DNA from 2 places in the Mesorhizobium sp. B2-3-6 genome. Region 1 is predicted to be linked to the other one. Evidence: predicted binding sites of a transcription regulator. Region 1 holds the regulator's gene; the other holds the start of a gene.
The links. The regulator PhoB, encoded in region 1, activates phosphate uptake and scavenging genes when phosphate is short. The targets are predictions, from matches to a motif close to TGTCATNNANCTGTCAT.
Positions count from the first base shown of each region.

Region 2: FJ953_RS27970 (DUF1045 domain-containing protein) is a predicted target of PhoB. The motif match lies at 2,493-2,509, and genes of this name have one in related genera.

Region 1 is NZ_VFVW01000007.1:290,892-299,599, reverse strand. Features, by position in the region: gene FJ953_RS21635 (CHASE domain-containing protein) at 1-378, opposite strand, end outside; gene FJ953_RS21630 (ATP-binding cassette domain-containing protein) at 515-1,315, opposite strand; gene FJ953_RS21625 (sugar ABC transporter permease) at 1,331-2,683, opposite strand; gene xylF (D-xylose ABC transporter substrate-binding protein) at 2,826-3,866, opposite strand; gene FJ953_RS21615 (ROK family protein) at 4,126-5,367, shown strand; gene phoB (phosphate regulon transcriptional regulator PhoB) at 5,375-6,064, opposite strand; gene phoU (phosphate signaling complex protein PhoU) at 6,084-6,791, opposite strand; gene pstB (phosphate ABC transporter ATP-binding protein PstB) at 6,817-7,620, opposite strand; gene pstA (phosphate ABC transporter permease PstA) at 7,617-8,468, opposite strand; gene pstC (phosphate ABC transporter permease subunit PstC) at 8,472-8,708, opposite strand, start outside.
Region 2 is NZ_VFVW01000012.1:102,065-110,772, forward strand. Features, by position in the region: gene iolD (3D-(3,5/4)-trihydroxycyclohexane-1,2-dione acylhydrolase (decyclizing)) at 1-258, shown strand, start outside; gene iolE (myo-inosose-2 dehydratase) at 403-1,320, shown strand; gene FJ953_RS27960 (DUF3329 domain-containing protein) at 1,361-1,579, shown strand; gene iolB (5-deoxy-glucuronate isomerase) at 1,584-2,396, shown strand; gene FJ953_RS27970 (DUF1045 domain-containing protein) at 2,548-3,255, shown strand; gene FJ953_RS27975 (alpha-D-ribose 1-methylphosphonate 5-triphosphate diphosphatase) at 3,300-4,439, shown strand; gene phnN (phosphonate metabolism protein/1,5-bisphosphokinase (PRPP-forming) PhnN) at 4,436-5,068, shown strand; gene FJ953_RS27985 (DUF2231 domain-containing protein) at 5,125-5,643, opposite strand; gene FJ953_RS27990 (ABC transporter permease) at 5,875-6,870, opposite strand; gene FJ953_RS27995 (sugar ABC transporter ATP-binding protein) at 6,921-8,459, opposite strand; gene FJ953_RS28000 (sugar-binding protein) at 8,576-8,708, opposite strand, start outside.

The DNA.
Region 1 (8,708 bases):
CGGATAGATCGCACGCCTGGTGCCCTGGTCATGCAGCATGTCGCGCTCGACCGTCGCCTCGTCGCCTGCTTTCACCAGCCGGAGAAAGCCGATGCCGCGCAGGCCGGCGAAATTGGTATCGACATTGAGGGCATTGAAGAACGCTTTGAACTCGCTCTGCGAGATGTCGCCATTGCGGGCGTCGAACAAGGCTTGCGACGAGCGCAGCAGCGACAGCTGCAGGTCGATCCGGCTCTCGATACGGTTGAGCGCATCGTCCGCGGTCGCGTCGAACTTGATGCGAGCCGCCTCTTGCGTCGCGAAATAGGCGAACCCCGCCATTGTCATGCTGATCAGCGCAACGGCAACGAAAGCGACGATTGGAAAAAGCTTCTTCAACGGATAATGCGGCCTATCAGCATGTGAGCCCTTTATGGGCAAGTCGCCCGGTCAACACAATGGCAAGGCCAAGCCATCCCGCCGGCTGGCATATCACCTGATCGGCAGATCGGTAACGGGCTCAGGCCAGCAGGCTTCAGGCAGCGATCTTCAACGCGCCTGGTCCGGGAATGGCGCCAGGCGGACATTTGCCCAGGATGATCATGCCCAGCACCTCGTCCTGGGTCACATCGGTGGTGCGGGCAGTGCCGACGACCTGGCCGTTTTTCATGACGCACACCCGGTCGGCCAGTTCGAATACGTCGTGAATGTCATGGCTGATCAGGAAGATGCCGATGCCGTCGGACTTGAGCTGCCTGACCAGTTCCCCGACCTGGGCCGTTTCCTGCGGTCCAAGTGCTGCCGTCGGCTCGTCCATGATCAGGATGCGGGCGTTGAACAGGATCGCGCGTGCGATCGCCACCGACTGCCGCTGTCCGCCCGACAGCTTGATCACCGGCTCCTTGAAGCGCTGGAAGCGGGGATTGAGCCTGCCCATCACCTTGCGCGCCTCGGCCTCCATGGCGACATCATCGAGCGTGCCCCAGGCGGTCCTCAGCTCGCGGCCGAGGAACAGGTTGGCGGCGGCGTCGACATTGTCGGCGAGCGCTAGGGTCTGGTAGATCGTCTCGATGCCGTATTTCTTGGCATCGCGCGGGTTGGAGATCGAAGCCTCTTCGCCGTTGACGAAGATTTGGCCCGCGTCACGCTTGTAGGCGCCCGACAGGATCTTGATCAGTGTCGACTTGCCGGCGCCGTTATGGCCGAGCAGGGCCACGACCTCGCCGGGGAAAAGATCGATCGAGGCATCGTCGACGGCGCGAATGCCGCCGAACGCGATTGAGATGTTGCGCATGTCGACCAGCGGGTTGCCGGCGGGAGCGATCCTGTCAGCCATGATTGTCCTCCTCCCTCAAACGCGTTTGCGATAGACGGTGTCGAGCCACACCGCGATGACCAGCACGGCGCCGACGACGATGCTCTGCAGCGGCGAGTCGACGCCAAGCAGCACCATGCCGGATTGCAGCGACTGCATCAAAAGCGCGCCCAGCATGGCGCCGATGATAGTTCCCGAACCGCCGGCGAGCGATGTGCCGCCGATGACGGCCGCCGCGATCACCAGCAATTCATCGAGCGTTCCGAGCACGTTGGTGGCCGAGTTCTGCCGGGCTGACGAGATCGCGGCGGCGATCGTGGCCAGCACGCCCATGATCATGAACACTTTCATCGTGATCCAGCGCGTGTTGATGCCGGCGAGGTTGGCTGCTTCCGGATTGCCGCCGATGGCAAAGACATAGCGGCCGAAACGGGTGCGTTTGGTGATGAAGGTCATGACCAGCCCGACGGCGATGGCCATCAGCACCGGTATGGCGATGCCGTGGGCGATGAACAGGCCGCCCTCGGGCACGGTTATGTTGTTGGCGGCTGCATATCTGTTCACGATGCCGACTGGCCACGGATAGGAATTGGCCAGCCAAACCGCGCCCATGATGACGGCGCAGGTCACCACGCCGATCAGCGTCTCGGCCCAGATCGGACGCAGCGGGAAACGGAAGCGCTTGCGCTGTACCCGCCCGTTGAACAGCGCAAGCACCACCGCAAGGCAGGCGGCGATACCGACCACCCAGCTCCAGGTCGCGCCGATCGATCCGGCCGGGCCGCCGCCCATCAGCTGGAACGTCGCGTTGAGCGGCGCCACCGTCTGGCCGCTGGTAACCCACCATGCCGCACCGCGCCAGACCAGAAGCCCGCCCAGCGTCACGATAAAGGCCGGCACTTCGAGATAGGCGATGACAAAGCCCTGGAAGGCGCCGATCAACAGACCGAGCACCAGGCCGATGACCAGCGCCAGCACCCAGATCCATGGGTTGCCAAGCTCAAGCCCGACGAAGCGCACTAGGAAATGCACCTGGGCGAAGCCCATGACCATGCCGATCAACCCTTCGGCGGAACCGACGGACAGATCGATATTGCGCATGACGATGACCAGCACCATGCCGCAGGCCATGATGGCGACGGCCGAGGTCTGCACCGACAGGTTCCACAGATTGCGCGGCGTGAGAAAGGTACGGCTGTCGAAATCGAGCGGATTGACGCCGAGACGCAGGCTGGACAAGACATGCAACCCGATCCAGATCAGCAGCAGCGCGCCGATCATGCCGAGCATGCGCGTGTCGATCTCGGTCGCCTTAAGGAACCGGGCGACGGCGCCGAGTTCCGACGCACGCGCGGTGTCGGCCTGCGGGTTGGACGTCGTATCGGTCATGATTTTCTCCCACCGGCCTGCCCGTCCGATGCGGGATGCCGGAAGCCAGCCTAGAAGTTACCCGCCCGGGGCGGAAAAACAAATTTTCTTGAAAAAACGCCGCGGCTTGGCAGCCGCGGCGTTCATCGCATGAAATGGAAGATCAGTTGCAGGCCGCTACGCTGCCCGCCGCGACGCCGGCACAGACCTCGTCTTTCTTGATCCAGCCGGCGTCGATGACGACGTTGAGATTGTCCTTGGTGATCGCAACCGGGGTCAGGAACAGCGATTTGACGGTGTTCCCACCGGGCGTTGTGAAGTCCTTGACGCCGGCGATATCGGTCATCTTCTTGCCGTCGGCCAGCTGCGAGGCGATCTCGGCGGCATTCTTGCCGAGTTCACGCGCGTCCTTCCACACCGACACGGTCTGCGTGCCGAGCGCGATGCGGTTCAGCGCCGCGTGGTCGCCGTCCTGGCCCGAGACCGGAACGGTACCGGCCAGGCCTTGAGCCGTCAGCGCCGCGACGACGCCGCCGGCAGTGCCGTCATTGGCCGCGACGACCGCGTCGACCTTGTTGTCGTTGGCGGTCAGGAACTGCTCCATGTTCTTCTGCGCATTGGCCGGCAGCCAGCCATCCGTATAGGCTTCGCCGACATTCTTGATCTTGCCGCTGTCGATGGCGTCCTTGAGCACTTCCATGGAGCCCGAGAACAGGAAATCGGCATTCGGATCGGCACCCGAGCCCTTGATGAAGACGTAGTTGCCTTCCGGCTTCACCTTGAACACTTCGCGGGCCTGCATGCGGCCGACTTCCTTGTTGTCGAAGGTCAGATAGAAGACGTCCTTGTTCTCGATCAGGCGGTCATAGCCGACGACCGGAATGCCTTCGTCGAGCGCCTTCTGCACCGCCGGGCCGATGGCGGAGGCGTCCTGCGCCAGGATGATCAGCGAATTGGCGCCCTGGGAGATCAGGCTCTCGACGTCGGTGAGCTGCTTGCCGGGATTGGACTGGGCGTCGGCGGAAATATACTTGTCGCCGGCGGCTTCGATCGCCTTCTTCATGGCGGCCTCGTCGGTCTTCCAGCGCTCTTCCTGGAAGTTCGACCAGGAAACGCCGATGACCTTGTCCTTCGCCTGCGCGACCGACGCGAGCGTCAGCGACATGGCGACACCCGCCAGGATGGCGGCTGTGAATCTCTTCATCTTAATCCTCCCTGCGCCGCGTATGGCGCGACCAAACAGGCCCGTAGGCCGGCACAAAGGCTCTATTTTTTCGAGCCTCGAAAAAACACTGGTCCATCGTCGGAACGCTGTCAACGTCGATTCTGATGTATTTTGATGTCCTCGTGAATTTTTTTCGAGCTCCGGAATAAATAATGACAGCCAAGGCCGGTTCTGCCAGTATTTGACGGTCGTCGGGATCCTGGGGAGAGAACGCGGCGACGGGGAGGATGCGAGAAACATGTCGGTCGGAATCCGCCACGACGATTTGCGCCGACGCAACCGGGCGATGGTGATCGCGGCCGTGCGCCGTGCCGGGCAGCCCTCGCGCACCGAGATTGCCGCGACCACCGGGCTCAGCCATTCCACCATATCGGCGATCTCCTCCGACCTGATTGGCGAAGGCATCCTGGCGCAGAGCAAGCCGAGCGAGGCCGGTGCGCTGAAACGCGGCCGGCCGCAGGTCGGCCTCAGCCTCAACCCTGAAGCCGCGGCGGTGATGACCGTGGTGCTGTCGCTGAATTTTCTCTCCGTCGCCGTCATCGACTATGCCGGCCAGGTGATATCTGAAGAGCAGCGCCGGCTGGACACGCTCACCCTGTCGCGCGAGGCGCTGATCGGCGAATGCGTGGTCATCGTCAGGCGGCGGTTCGAGGATCCCGACCTCGACGTCGGCAGCATCGCCCGTATCGCGCTGGCGATCCAGGGCATCACCGACACGGATGCGCGCACCATGCTGTGGTCGCCGATCACGCCGCAGACCGACATCGCCTTCGCCGACATACTGGAGGCCGAGTTCGGCATTCCCGCCACCATGGAGAACGATTGCAACATGATGGCGGTGGCGCTGCGCTGGCGCGATCCCCAGCGCTACCGCGACGACTTCATCGCCATCCTTTTGTCGCACGGCATCGGCATGGGCTTGGTGCTGAAGGGTGAACTGTTCACCGGCACCCATTCATCCGGAGGCGAGTTCGGCCACATGATCCATCGCCCCGGCGGGGCGCTCTGCCGCTGCGGGCGGCGCGGCTGCGTCGAGGCCTATGCCGGCAACTATGCCATCTGGCGCAACGCGAGGCAGCTTGGCGAGGACACCGAGCCCGTCGACGTCAGCGACGCCGACATGCGCACCCTGGCGGCCTCGGCGCGCGAAAAGGACGGGCCGGAGCGCGAAGCCTACCGCAAGGCCGGCGAGGCGCTGGGTTACGGCCTTGGCAGCCTGTTCGCGCTGATCGATCCGGCGCCGGTCGCCATGGTCGGCGTCAGCGCCGCCGCCTTCGACCTGATCGAGCCGGCTCTGCGCGAGGCCATTGCCCAGACCGCCGGCGGCCAGCACTCGAAATCGATTTCCTTCGACACCGAGCCGAACGAACTGCCACTGATCCGCGAGGGCTGCGCCATGCGCGCGCTGACCTTCGTCGACCAGGAGATTTTCGCGCCGGGGGCACAGGCGAAATCAGGCGTGGGCGAGAACGTTGCGTGACATATCCCTAGTCTTCGCGAATCGCATACCCCGCGCCCCGAATGGTGCGGATCACGTCAGGCATGCGGCCATTGTTGACCGCCTTGCGCAGCCGGCCGACATGCACGTCCACGGTGCGCTCGTCGATATAGATCGTTTCGCCCCAGACATTGTCGAGCAGTTGGCTGCGCGAGAACACGCGGCCGGGATGTCGCATCATGAATTCGAGCAGGCGGAACTCGGTCGGCCCGAGCCGGATCTCGCTTTTCTTGCGGTAGACCCGGTGCGATTCACGGTCGAGCACGATGTCGCCGACCTTGAGCACGCTGGACAGAACTTCGGGCTTGGCGCGGCGCAGCAGCGCCTTGACGCGTGCCATGAATTCCGGCGTTGAGAACGGCTTGACCAGATAGTCGTCGGCGCCGGTGGAGAGACCGCGCACCCGGTCGCTTTCCTCGCCGCGCGCCGTCAGCATGATGATCGGCAGCCGCTCGGTCTCGGGCCGCATCCGGAGACGGCGGCAGAGCTCGATGCCGGACACCGCCGGCACCATCCAGTCGAGCACAAGAAGGTCAGGGACATTCTCCTGCAAGCGGATCTCGGCTTCGTCGCCGCGCGTCACCACCTCTACCTGATAACCCTCCGATTCCAGATTGTAACGGAGCAGCACACCCAGCGGCTCCTCGTCCTCCACCACCATGATGCGTGGCGCGATCATCGACTGGTCACCCCTGCCGTCAAGCCGCTGGCGCCGACATCGCCGTCTCGTCCTGCTTCGGGCGATTGGCGGGCAATTGCGTGCCGGTCAGCACATAATAGGCATTTTCGGCAATGTTGGTCACGTGATCGCCGATGCGCTCGAGATTCTTGGCGCAGAACAAAAGATGCGTGCAGGCGGTGATGTTGCGCGGATCCTCCATCATGTAGGTCAGCAGCTCGCGGAAGACCGACGTGTATTTGACGTCGATGCGTTCATCGTCGGCGCGCAGCTTCGCAAGTGCCGCGGCATCGCGCGCCGCATACTCCTCGATCACGCCTTGCACCTGGATCAGCACAAGCTGCGCCATGGCGTCGATGGAGTGCGACAGGTCGCGCGGCGTGGCGGCAAGGCCGACGGTGCCGACGCGCTTGGCGATGTTCTTGGCGAGATCGCCGATGCGTTCGAGATCGCCCGCCATGCGGATCGAGCCGACGACATGGCGCAGATCGTCCGCCATGGGCTGCCGCTTGGCGATCAGGGTGATGGCGCGGTCGTCGAGTTCGCGCTGGCGCGCGTCCATGATGGCGTCGTCGGAGACGACGCGCTGGGCGAGCGCGTTGTCGGAATTCAGGAGCGCCTTGGTGGCGCCGCCGACCATCGATGAGGCGAGATCGCCCATGTCGCGGATCAGCCTGCTGATCTGTCCGAGATCTTCGTCAAAGGCTGCGACTGTGTGTTCGGCCATGATCTTGGTCCTCGTATGCCTGGGATCAGCCGAAGCGGCCGGTGATATAGTCCTGCGTGCGCTTCTCGCGGGGCGATGTGAAGATCTTCTCGGTGCGGTCGAACTCGACCAACTCGCCCAGATACATGAACGCGGTCTGCTTCGACACGCGCGCCGCCTGCTGCATGTTGTGGGTGACGATGACGATCGTATAGTCGGCCTGCAGCTCATCGATCAGCTCCTCGATCTTGGCGGTCGACAGCGGATCGAGCGCCGAGGCAGGCTCGTCGAGCAGGATGACCTCCGGCTTCACCGCCACCGTGCGGGCGATGCAGAGGCGCTGCTGCTGGCCGCCCGAAAGGCTGAGGCCGCTGGCGTTGAGCTTGTCCTTGACCTCGCTCCACAGTGCCGCGCGCTTCAGCGCCTGCTCGACACGGCCGTCCATCTCCGCCTTGCTGAGCTTCTCATAGAGCCTGACGCCGAAGGCGATGTTCTCGTAGATCGACATCGGGAACGGCGTCGGCTTCTGGAACACCATGCCGATCTTGGTCCTGAGCAGGTTGAGGTCCTGCGAGCGGTCGAGGATATTCTGGCCGTCGAGCAGCACCTGGCCCTCGGCGCTCTGCCTCGGGTAGAGCTCGTAGATGCGGTTGAAGACGCGCAGCAGCGTCGACTTCCCGCAGCCCGAAGGCCCGATGAAGGCGGTGACGCTGCGCTCGGGCAGCGACAGGCTGATATCCTTCAGCGCCTTCGACTGGCCATAGTAGAAATTGAGATTCTTGACCTCGATCTTGGCTTTCTCGACCGCGACTTCGGGCGTGTTCAATTCGGTGGACAACATCGGTTTCATCTGTCCTCTCTGCGTCCGGTAAGGCTGCGGGCGAAGATGCTCAGCCCGAGAACCGTAAGGGTGATTATGAGTGCGCCGGTCCACGCCAGCTGCTGCCATTCCTCGTAGGGGCTGAGAGCGAACTGGAAGATGGTGACGGGCAGGCTGGCCATCGGCGCATTGAGATTACTCGACCAGAACTGGTTGTTGAGCGCCGTGAAGAGCAGCGGCGCCGTCTCGCCGGAAATGCGGGCGATGGCCAGCAATATGCCGGTGACGATGCCCGACAGCGCCGCACGGTAGGCGACCGAGCGGATGACCACCCAGCGCGGCGCGCCGATCGCGGCGCCGGCCTCGCGCAGGGCGTTCGGCACGAGGTTGAGCATGTCCTCGGTGGTGCGCACGACGACCGGGATGACCAGGATGGCCAGCGCGACGGCACCGGCGATCGCCGAGAAATGTCCCATCGGCCGCACCAGCAGCTCGTAGACGAACAGGCCGACGATGATCGAGGGTGCCGACAGGAGGATGTCGTTGATGAAGCGCACGACGGTGGTGAGGCGCGAGAAGCGGCCATATTCGGCCATGTAGGTCCCAGCGAGGACACCGATCGGCGTGCCGACGATGACGGCGATGACTGTCATCATGATACTGCCGTAGATGGCATTGAGCAGGCCGCCGGCATCGCCGGGCGGCGGTGTCATTTCGGTGAACACAGAGAGCGAAACACCCGACAGGCCCTTATAGAGCAGTGCGCCGAGGATGAGCGCCAGCCAGGCCAGGCCGATGCCCGCCGCCGTGACGCATAGCGTCATCATCACGGCATTCCTGCGCTTGCGTCGATTGTGAAGCGATGTGGCCGTCGACATCGGTCAGGCTCCCGTGCGGCTGTCCATGCGCAGCAGCATGTAGCGCGCAAGGGCAAGGATCAGGAAAGTGATGACGAACAGGATCAGGCCGAGCGCCACCAGCGAAGACGTATAGAGATCGCCGTCGGCTTCGGTGAACTCGTTGGCGATGGTCGCCGAGATCGTCGTGCCGGGCGCGAACAGCGAGGCGCTGATGCGGTGGGCGTTGCCGATGACGAAGGTTACCGCCATGGTTTCGCC
Region 2 (8,708 bases), on a different contig from region 1:
TTTGCCGCGCACGCCGCGAGCATGGGGGCGATCGCCGAGAAGGTTTCGTCGATCGCAGGGCTGGAGACGGCGCTGGCTCAGGCGAAAGGCAACGACCGCACCACGGTACTGGTCATCGACACCGATCCGCTGGTCTCCACCGATGCCGGCGGCCACTGGTGGGACGTGGCGGTGCCGGAAGTCTCCGAGCGCAGCCAAGTGAACGCGGCGCGCAAGGTCTATGACGAGAAGCGGCGGATGCAGAGCGTCGGCGATTGATCTCGGCGCTGCCCACCCCCTACCTCTCCTTGTGGGGAGGTCGGACCGAAGGTCCGGGTGGGGTCTGGCGCCGCACCCCCACCCCGCTGCTTCGCAGCGACCCTCCCCACAAGGGGGAGGGTGAACAAGAACCGGAGTGACGACTTGAAAGCCAAACTGGGCATGTCCCCCATCGCGTGGTGGAACGACGATCTTGCGGAACTCAGCGACGACGTGTCGTTGGAGGAGTGCCTACGCCAGTCGCGTTCGGCCGGCTTCACCGGCATGGAGATGGGACGGCGCTTTCCCAAGGACCCCAAGGTGATGCTGCCGATCCTGAAGGCGGCTGACGTCACACTGTGCGGCGGCTGGTTCTCGGGCACGCTGGTCGACGAGGAGATGAGCAAGAACAAGGATCGCATCCAGCCGATGATCGACCTGTTCAAGGCGGTCAACGCGCCTTGCATCGTCTATGGCGAGGTTGGCCGTTCGATCCAGGGCGACCGCTCGAAGCCGCTCGCCACCAAGCCGAAACTCTCGAGCGACGAGATGAAGGCCTATGCCAGGCGCCTGACCGAATTCGGCGAATGGTGCGCCGAGCAAGGCATGCCGCTTTCCTATCATCACCATATGGCGGCGGTGGTCGAGACCGAGGCGGAGCTCGACGCCTTCATGCGCCATTCCGGAGCGGGCATTCCGCTGCTGCTCGACGCTGGACATCTGGCCTTTGCCGGCGGCGATGTGCTGCGCGCCATCGACAATCACCACAAGCGCATCAGCCATGTGCATGTGAAGGATGTACGCATGGGTGTGATCGAGAAGCTCGACCGCACGAGGCAGTCCTTCCTCGATGCGGTGGCTCTCGGCGCCTTCACCGTGCCGGGCGACGGCTCGCTGGATTTCGGCGCCATCGTGCAGCGTTTCGCCGACCATGGCTATGAAGGCTGGTTCGTGGTCGAGGCCGAACAGGACCCGAAGAAGAACCCGCCGCTCAAGATGGCGCAGGTGGGCCACAAGGAGTTGATGCGGGTGATGACGGCGGCCGGCTATACGGTCGAGACGCAGGGCTTCCCCGATGTCTGATCGGGTTCTCGCCAGGCCGGGCTTGCTGTAGGTTGCCGCGATGAAAGATTCCGAGCACCCCTTCTTCCGGCCATTGTGGCGGCGTGTCGCCGTCGTCGCGGTGTGCGTCATCTGGTCGATCATCGAATTCGCGAGCGGCACGCCGTTCTGGGGCGTGATCGCGCTGGGCTTCGCCGGCTATGGCGTCTGGCAGTTTTTTTATCTCTACAAGCCGGCCGACGAGAACAAGGCGCCCGCCGAAGTCGAACCGAAGGAGTAACCGGATGTCGAAGCTGCTGGTCAAAGCCGACAAGGGCCATGGCCGTGTCGCGCATGTCACCCCGCAAAGCGCCGGGTGGACCTATGTCGGGTTCGACCTGCATCGGCTGAAATCAGGGCAAACGGCTTCGGGAACAACGGACGATCGCGAAGTCTGCCTGGTGTTCGTCACCGGCAAGGGCACGGTCACGGCCGGCGGCAAGGATCTCGGCCTGCTTGGCCAGCGCATGTCGCCCTTCGAAGGCAAACCATGGTCGGTCTATGTGCCGCAGGGATCGGACTGGTCGGTGACGGCTGATAGCGGACTGGAACTGGCGGTCTGCTCGGCGCCGGGATTGAGCGGCGGCCTGCCAGTTCGCGTCATCGGGCCTGACGACCTCGGCCAGGAGGTACGCGGCAAGGGCACCAATACACGCTACGTCACCAACATCCTGCCCGAGGGCAAGCCGGCCGATTCGCTGCTGGTGGTCGAGGTCATCACGCCCGGCGGCCACACGTCGAGCTATCCGCCGCACAAGCACGACCAGGACAATCTGCCTGCCGAGTCCTATCTCGAGGAGACCTATTACCACCGCCTCAACCCGCCGCAGGGCTTTGCTTTCCAGCGGGTCTATACCGACGCCGACAAGGACGGCTCCCGCGATCTGGACGAGGCGATGGCGATCGAGGACGGCGATGTCGTGCTGGTGCCCAGGGGCTATCACCCCTGCGCGGCTTGTCATGGCTACGACCTCTACTACCTCAACGTCATGGCCGGCCCGAAGCGGACGTGGAAATTCCACAATGCGCCCGAGCACGAATGGCTGATGAAGGCCTGACCGTTGCGCGTTCACGGCTGAACCTGTTGGTCCAGATCAGGAAAATCGTCGGCTAAGGACCGGCGGGGTCGATTTGCCTTCGAAAACCCTTCAAAGCTTCGTCAATCCGTCATGGAAATCACCTATGGCAACGGGCTGACGAGGATCTTCGATGCGCTACGCCATCTACTTCACCCCCCAACAGGACGAAAAATTGGCGCGGATCGCCGCCAACTGGCTGGGCCGTGACCCGTTCGGCGCCGCGACGCGACCGGTGGAGGCGGTGGGCGATTTGTCGGCGGCGGAAGTCGCCTTCCACACCGCATCGGCACGGCGCTATGGTTTTCACGCAACGCTGAAAGCCCCTTTCCGGTTAGCGGCCAACGAAACCGAAGCCTCGTTGCGCGCAGCGCTCGACGCCTTTGCCGAGGCGACGCCCGTTGTGATGATCCCGCGTCTCGTCGTCAGCCAGATCGACGGTTTCTTCGCACTGGTGCCGGAGGCGCCATTGCCTCCGCTCAGTCGCTTCGCCGATGACGTGGTGCGCGATTTCGACCGCTTTCGCGCGCCGTTGACGGAGGCCGAGATCGAGCGGCGCAGCCCGGACTCGCTGAAGCCGGGCGAATTCCGCAATCTCTGCCAATGGGGCTATCCTTACGTCTTCGAGAGCTTCCGCTTTCACATGACGCTGTCCGGCAGGGCCGGGCCACAGGAAAGCCCTCGTCTTCGCCTGGCAATCGAGGGCCTGTTCGCCGAGGTGCTGCGCCAGCCGGTTCCGGTGGACGCGCTGACGTTGTTCATCGAGCCCGAACCCGGCGCCCCGTTCATGGTGCTTTCCCAGCACGCGCTCGGGCGCCGTCCGGCCAGAAAAACCGCCTGAAGCAACAAGCCGTAAAGGCCAGAAAAAACCAAGGACTGCCTGAAATGACCGCCGAGACCATTCTGAGCAACGCCCGCATCATTCTTGCCGACGAGATCATCGACGGCTCGCTCGTGATGCGTGACGGTCTGATCGCCGACATATCCGCCGGCGCCGTGCGAGCCGGCGAGGACATGGCTGGCGACTTCATCATTCCGGGACTGGTCGAGCTGCACACCGATCACCTGGAAGGCCACTATGCGCCGCGGCCCAAGGTGCGTTGGAATCCGATCGCCGCCGTGCTCGCCCATGACGCGCAAGTGGCGACCGCCGGCATTACCACCGTGCTCGATGCCTTGCGTGTCGGCATGGACGAGGATGCCGATCTCAACGCCGCTGACATCCGCAAGCTCGCCGACGCGATCGAGGACAGCGTGCGGATGGATCGATTGCGGGCCGATCATTTCATCCATCTACGCTGCGAGGTCTCGGCGCCGGATTGCCTCAGGGCCTTCGCCAATTTCGAGACGGACGAACGGGTGAAGCTCGCCTCGCTGATGGACCATGCGCCAGGCCAGCGCCAGTTCGTCAACCTCGAAACCTACGCCTACTACTATCAGCGCAAGCTGAAGCTGACCGATCACAATTTCCAGAAATTCTGCGAGAAACGGATGGGCGAATCGGCCCGGAATTCGGCCACGAACCGCGTCTTCATCGCCGCCGCCTGCCACGAGCGCGGCATCGTGCTTGCGAGCCATGACGATGCGACGACGGGCCATGTCGACGAAGCCATCGAGCAAGGCGTGCGCGTTGCCGAATTCCCGACCACCGAGGAGGCCGCCAGAGCTTCGAAGGATGCCGGGCTCGGCGTGCTGATGGGCGCGCCCAATGTCATGCGCGGCGCCTCGCATTCGGGCAATGTCTCGGCGCGCACGCTGGCCAGCGACGGCCTGCTCGACATATTGTCGTCCGACTACATCCCCTTCAGCCTGATCCAGTCCGCCTTCTTTCTTGGCGACGTCGTCGACGGCATTTCCCTGCCGCAGGCGGTGGCGATGGTGTCCAAGAACCCGGCCGAGGCCGTCGGTCTTTCCGATCGCGGCGTCATCGAAGAGGGCCGCCGGGCCGACCTGGTGCGCGTGCGCCTCGACGACCACGTTCCAGTGGTGCGCACGGTCTGGCGGCAGGGGCGGCGGGTCGCGTGATGGCTTCGGCATTGATCGAGCGTGAACTGTCGGCCGAGGCGTTTCCGATACGCGACGGCGTCTTCGTTGCCGTGGTGGGCCCGAGCGGCGCCGGCAAGGATACGATCATCGGCCATGCCAAGGCGCTTTTCGCCGACGAGACGCGGCTGGAGTTCGTGCGCCGCGTCATCACCAGACCGAGCGACACGGCAAGCGAGGATCACGACACGCTGGCCGATGCCGCCTTCATCGAGGCCGAAGCCGACGGCGCCTTCGCCGTCTCCTGGGAGGCGCACGGCCTGCGCTACGGCCTGCCGGCCGAGGTCGATTGGGCAGTGGCCAACGGCCATGTCGCTGTCGCCAATGTATCGCGCTCGATCATCCCTGCCTTGCGAAAGCGCTATGCCAATCTGGTCATCGTCGAGATCACCGCTTCGCCCGATGTGCTGGCCGGGCGGCTGGCGATGCGTGGCCGCGAGTCGCGCGGGGAGGTTCTGGCACGCCTGGCGCGAAGCGCGCCTGTGACGCTCTCCGGACCCGGCGTCACCTCGATCGACAATAGCGGTTCGCGCGAAGCGGCAGGCGAGCGCTTTGCCGAGGTGCTGCGCAAGGCGATGGCGTTCTCCGACATGTCGGGGCTGATCGACTAAAGGTGTTGATGGTCAGGTGGCGCCCGCCTGACCTGAATATCGAATGCACCTTCGTTCTATGCCGCGTGCCGGTCGTGGTCGGCACGACGCGTGCCGGCCGACGGCGTTGCCGAAGGTTGTGTCGGCGCGTCCAGAACCGCGACGTGATGGCGGTACACCATTTCCCAGCCTTTCCAGCCGGTAAACAGCAGGATGCAGACAACGATCAATGAAAGCAGCACTCCCCATGGGCGAACTGCCGCTTCGGCGCCTTGGCTGTAGCGAAGATAGAAATTGATCAGCGCCAGAACGACGGCGGTCAAATTGCCGACCATATGGTACCAGGCGTCCGTCAGCGCGCGGATGCGCGGCTCGCTCAGGAAATCGATAAAGCCGGCAATCGCCGCCAGGAGAGCCATGACGATGGCTGCTCCAATCAGCCACATCGACGCGCGTGCCCAAAAGGCGTCGGCAGTCCCCCAGAACATCAAATCGGTGAGAAACGCGCCGACAAGGAACGCGACAGGAAAGGGAATGAGCATCGGATGGATGGGATGACCTCCCACCTTGGCGGTGCTTAGCGGATTCGCGGCCATGACAATGCCTCCGAATAGAAAAGCTTTGAACAACGCCCAGACAAGGGTTTCGTTCCAATCCGGATGGAAGCTCGCAAGACCGTTTTCGCGATGCCGCCCCCCTTTTGCACTCAAGTCACTTGGGGCCGCACAGATACGGCCGACAACAGATCGAGCGGAATTGCGGGGCGGGCGAGATAGAGCGGCGTTATCTTTCGACGGCCACGGCGGATGGTGGCTTTTTGCCCCTGACTATTCCGCCGCTGCGCCGGCGATGCTCTTGCGGCTGGCGTCGACCATGCGCCGCCGCGCGCGGAACACACCCCATTGCTGGTCGATCAGCACGCCGATGAGGATGACGCCGCCCATCACCGCGAAGTTGAGCGAGGACGGGATGCCGAGCAGATTGACGAGGTTCTGCAGCTCCTGCAACAGCACGGTGCCGAGGATGACACCAATCAGCGAGCCCTCGCCGCCGCGCAGCGAGAAGCCGCCGAGCACGGCCGCGGCAATGGCGTAGAGCTCGTAGAACTGGCCGTGGCTGGCTGGCGAGATGGAGCGCGTGTACATGGCGAAATAGATCGCCGACAGCGCCGTCAGTACCCCGCAGATGACGTAGGCGGCCATGACGACACGCCCGGTGCGGATGCCGGAATATTTCGCCGCCTCCTCGTTCTTGCCGATGGCGTAGAGATAGCGGCCGAACACCGAGCGGTGCAGCACCACCCACATGACGATGGCGATGACGATCAGGGCGAAGAAGGAGTTCGGCACGCCCCAGGAGCGGCCGGCGGTCAAGAATTCGAGCTCCGGGAAATTCTGGCCGAAGGCGAAGCCGGCGGTGCCGTCGGCGGTGTAGAAGCGGGCGACGCCGCGATAGATCAAAAGGCCGCACAAGGTCACCACGAAGGGCTGCAATTTGAGCCGCGTGATCAGCCAGCCATGCGCCAGGCCGATGATGGCACCGAGCACCAGGATGAGCACGAAGGCCAGCGGCCATTCCATGCCGCGCACGGCGATGAAGTCGATGAAAAGCGTTCCCAGCAGCGCCACCAGCGAGCCGACCGACAATTCGATGCCGCCGGTGATGATGACGAAGGCCTGGCCGATCGACAGGATGCCGAACAGTCCGATCAGGTTCGAGGTGTTGGCGAGATTGATCGGCAGCAGGAAGCGCGGATTGATGATGGCGACGATGGCGCCGACCACCAGGATCAGGATCAGCAGGCCGAGATCTTTCTTGCTCATCATCTTCTCCCCAATGCCGGCCCGAGCGCTTCCGCGGCGCGGCGGCAGAATTATTTCGGCTGCTTGCCTACCGCCAGCAGCAGCACGTTTTCCTGGCTGAACTGGTCCTTGTCCAGAATGCCCGAGATCTGGCCCTCATGCATGACGGCGATGCGGTCGGACACGCCGATCACCTCCTCCATGTCGCTGGAGATCATCAGCACGGCGACGCCGGCGTCGGCCAGCGCACGCATCAGCCCGTAGATCTCCGCCTTGGCGCCGATGTCGATGCCGCGCGTCGGCTCATCGAGGATCATCACCTTGGGGTTCATCGCCAGCCATTTGGCCAGCACGACCTTCTGCTGGTTGCCGCCCGACAGCGTGCCGGTGCGCGTCTGCACCGAGGGCGCCTTGATGCCGAGATCTTTTTTCTGCTTCTCGGCGGTTGCCGTTTCGGCGCTGGTCGACACCAAGGAGCGCTTGGCATGCGCTGGCAGGTTGGGCAGCGAAATGTTCTGGGCGATCGAAAGGTCGAGCAGGATGCCGGTCAGCTTGCGGTCCTCCGGCACTAGGAAGATGCCGTGCGCGACGGCATCGGCCGCCGAGCCCAGGGCGAGCGGCTTGCCGGCGAGCTCGAGCGTGCCGCCAAGGCTGCTTTCGATGCCGAAGAACACCCGCGCCAGCTCGGTGCGGCCGGAACCGACAAGGCCGGCAAGGCCGAGGATTTCACCGCGCCTGACGTCGAGATCTACCGGGCGGCCGGGATAGGTCGGGGTGCGGATGGCCTTGGCCGACAGGGCGACGGCGCCGGGGGCGCGGGCCGCCTCGGAAGCCTTCTCGCGCTCCTTCAGCATGCGGCCGATCATCAGCTTGACCATCTGGTCGTGGTTGATGTCGCGCTTGGGCAAGGTGCCGGCCAGCATGCCGTCGCGCAGCACGATGACGCGGTCGGCGACGCGCTCGACCTCGTGCAGGCGATGCGAAATGAAAATGACGCTGATGCCGTCCGCCTTCAGCGCCCTGATGACGTCGAGCAATTTGTCGGTCTCGGCGATCGGCAGGCTCGACGTCGGTTCGTCGAGGATGACCAGCCTTGCCTTGATCGACAGCGCCTTGGCGATCTCGACCATCTGTTGCTGAGCGAGCGACAGTTCGGCGACGGGCGTGTCGGCGGAGAAATTGGCGCCGACGCGCTTTAGGAGCGGCGCCACCATGGCGCGCAGCCTGGCGCGGTCGACGAGCCTGAGCGGCCCGGCGCGCAGCGGTTCGCGGCCGAAGAAGATGTTGGCTGCGACGTCGAGGTTCTCGAAGAGGTTGAGTTCCTGGTGGACGAAGGCGATGCCGGAGCCCAGGCTGCCCTCGACGCTCAGGCCGTCATGGGCGGTGCCGTCGACGGTGACGGTGCCGCTGTCGGGCCGCGTCACGCCGCCGAGGATCTTCATCAAGGTGGATTTGCCGGCGCCGTTCTCGCCGACGAGACCGATGACCTCGCCCGGCCTGACCTCCATCGAGAAGCCGTCGAGCGCGACGACGCCCGGATAGGTCTTGCGCACGTTCTCGAGACTGAGGAACGGGGTGGTCGCGGCGATGGATGTGTCGGAATAATTCATCATGCCTGACAGCGTTGGCGGGCCGACCTCTTGGTAGACTGACTGGCCTCGAAGGGTTCGTCAATGCGAGAGCAGCCGGCTCAAGCGACGTTGAGCCGGCTGAACTGCCTTCGGTCTTAGTTTCCAGCCATCGCCTTCAGATTGGCGGCGTAGGCGTCGACGTCATCCTTGCCGATGATCTTGGTCGGGATGATGATGAGGCCGTCGGCCGGGATGCCCGACTTGTCGCCCTTGAGATAGGATGCCATC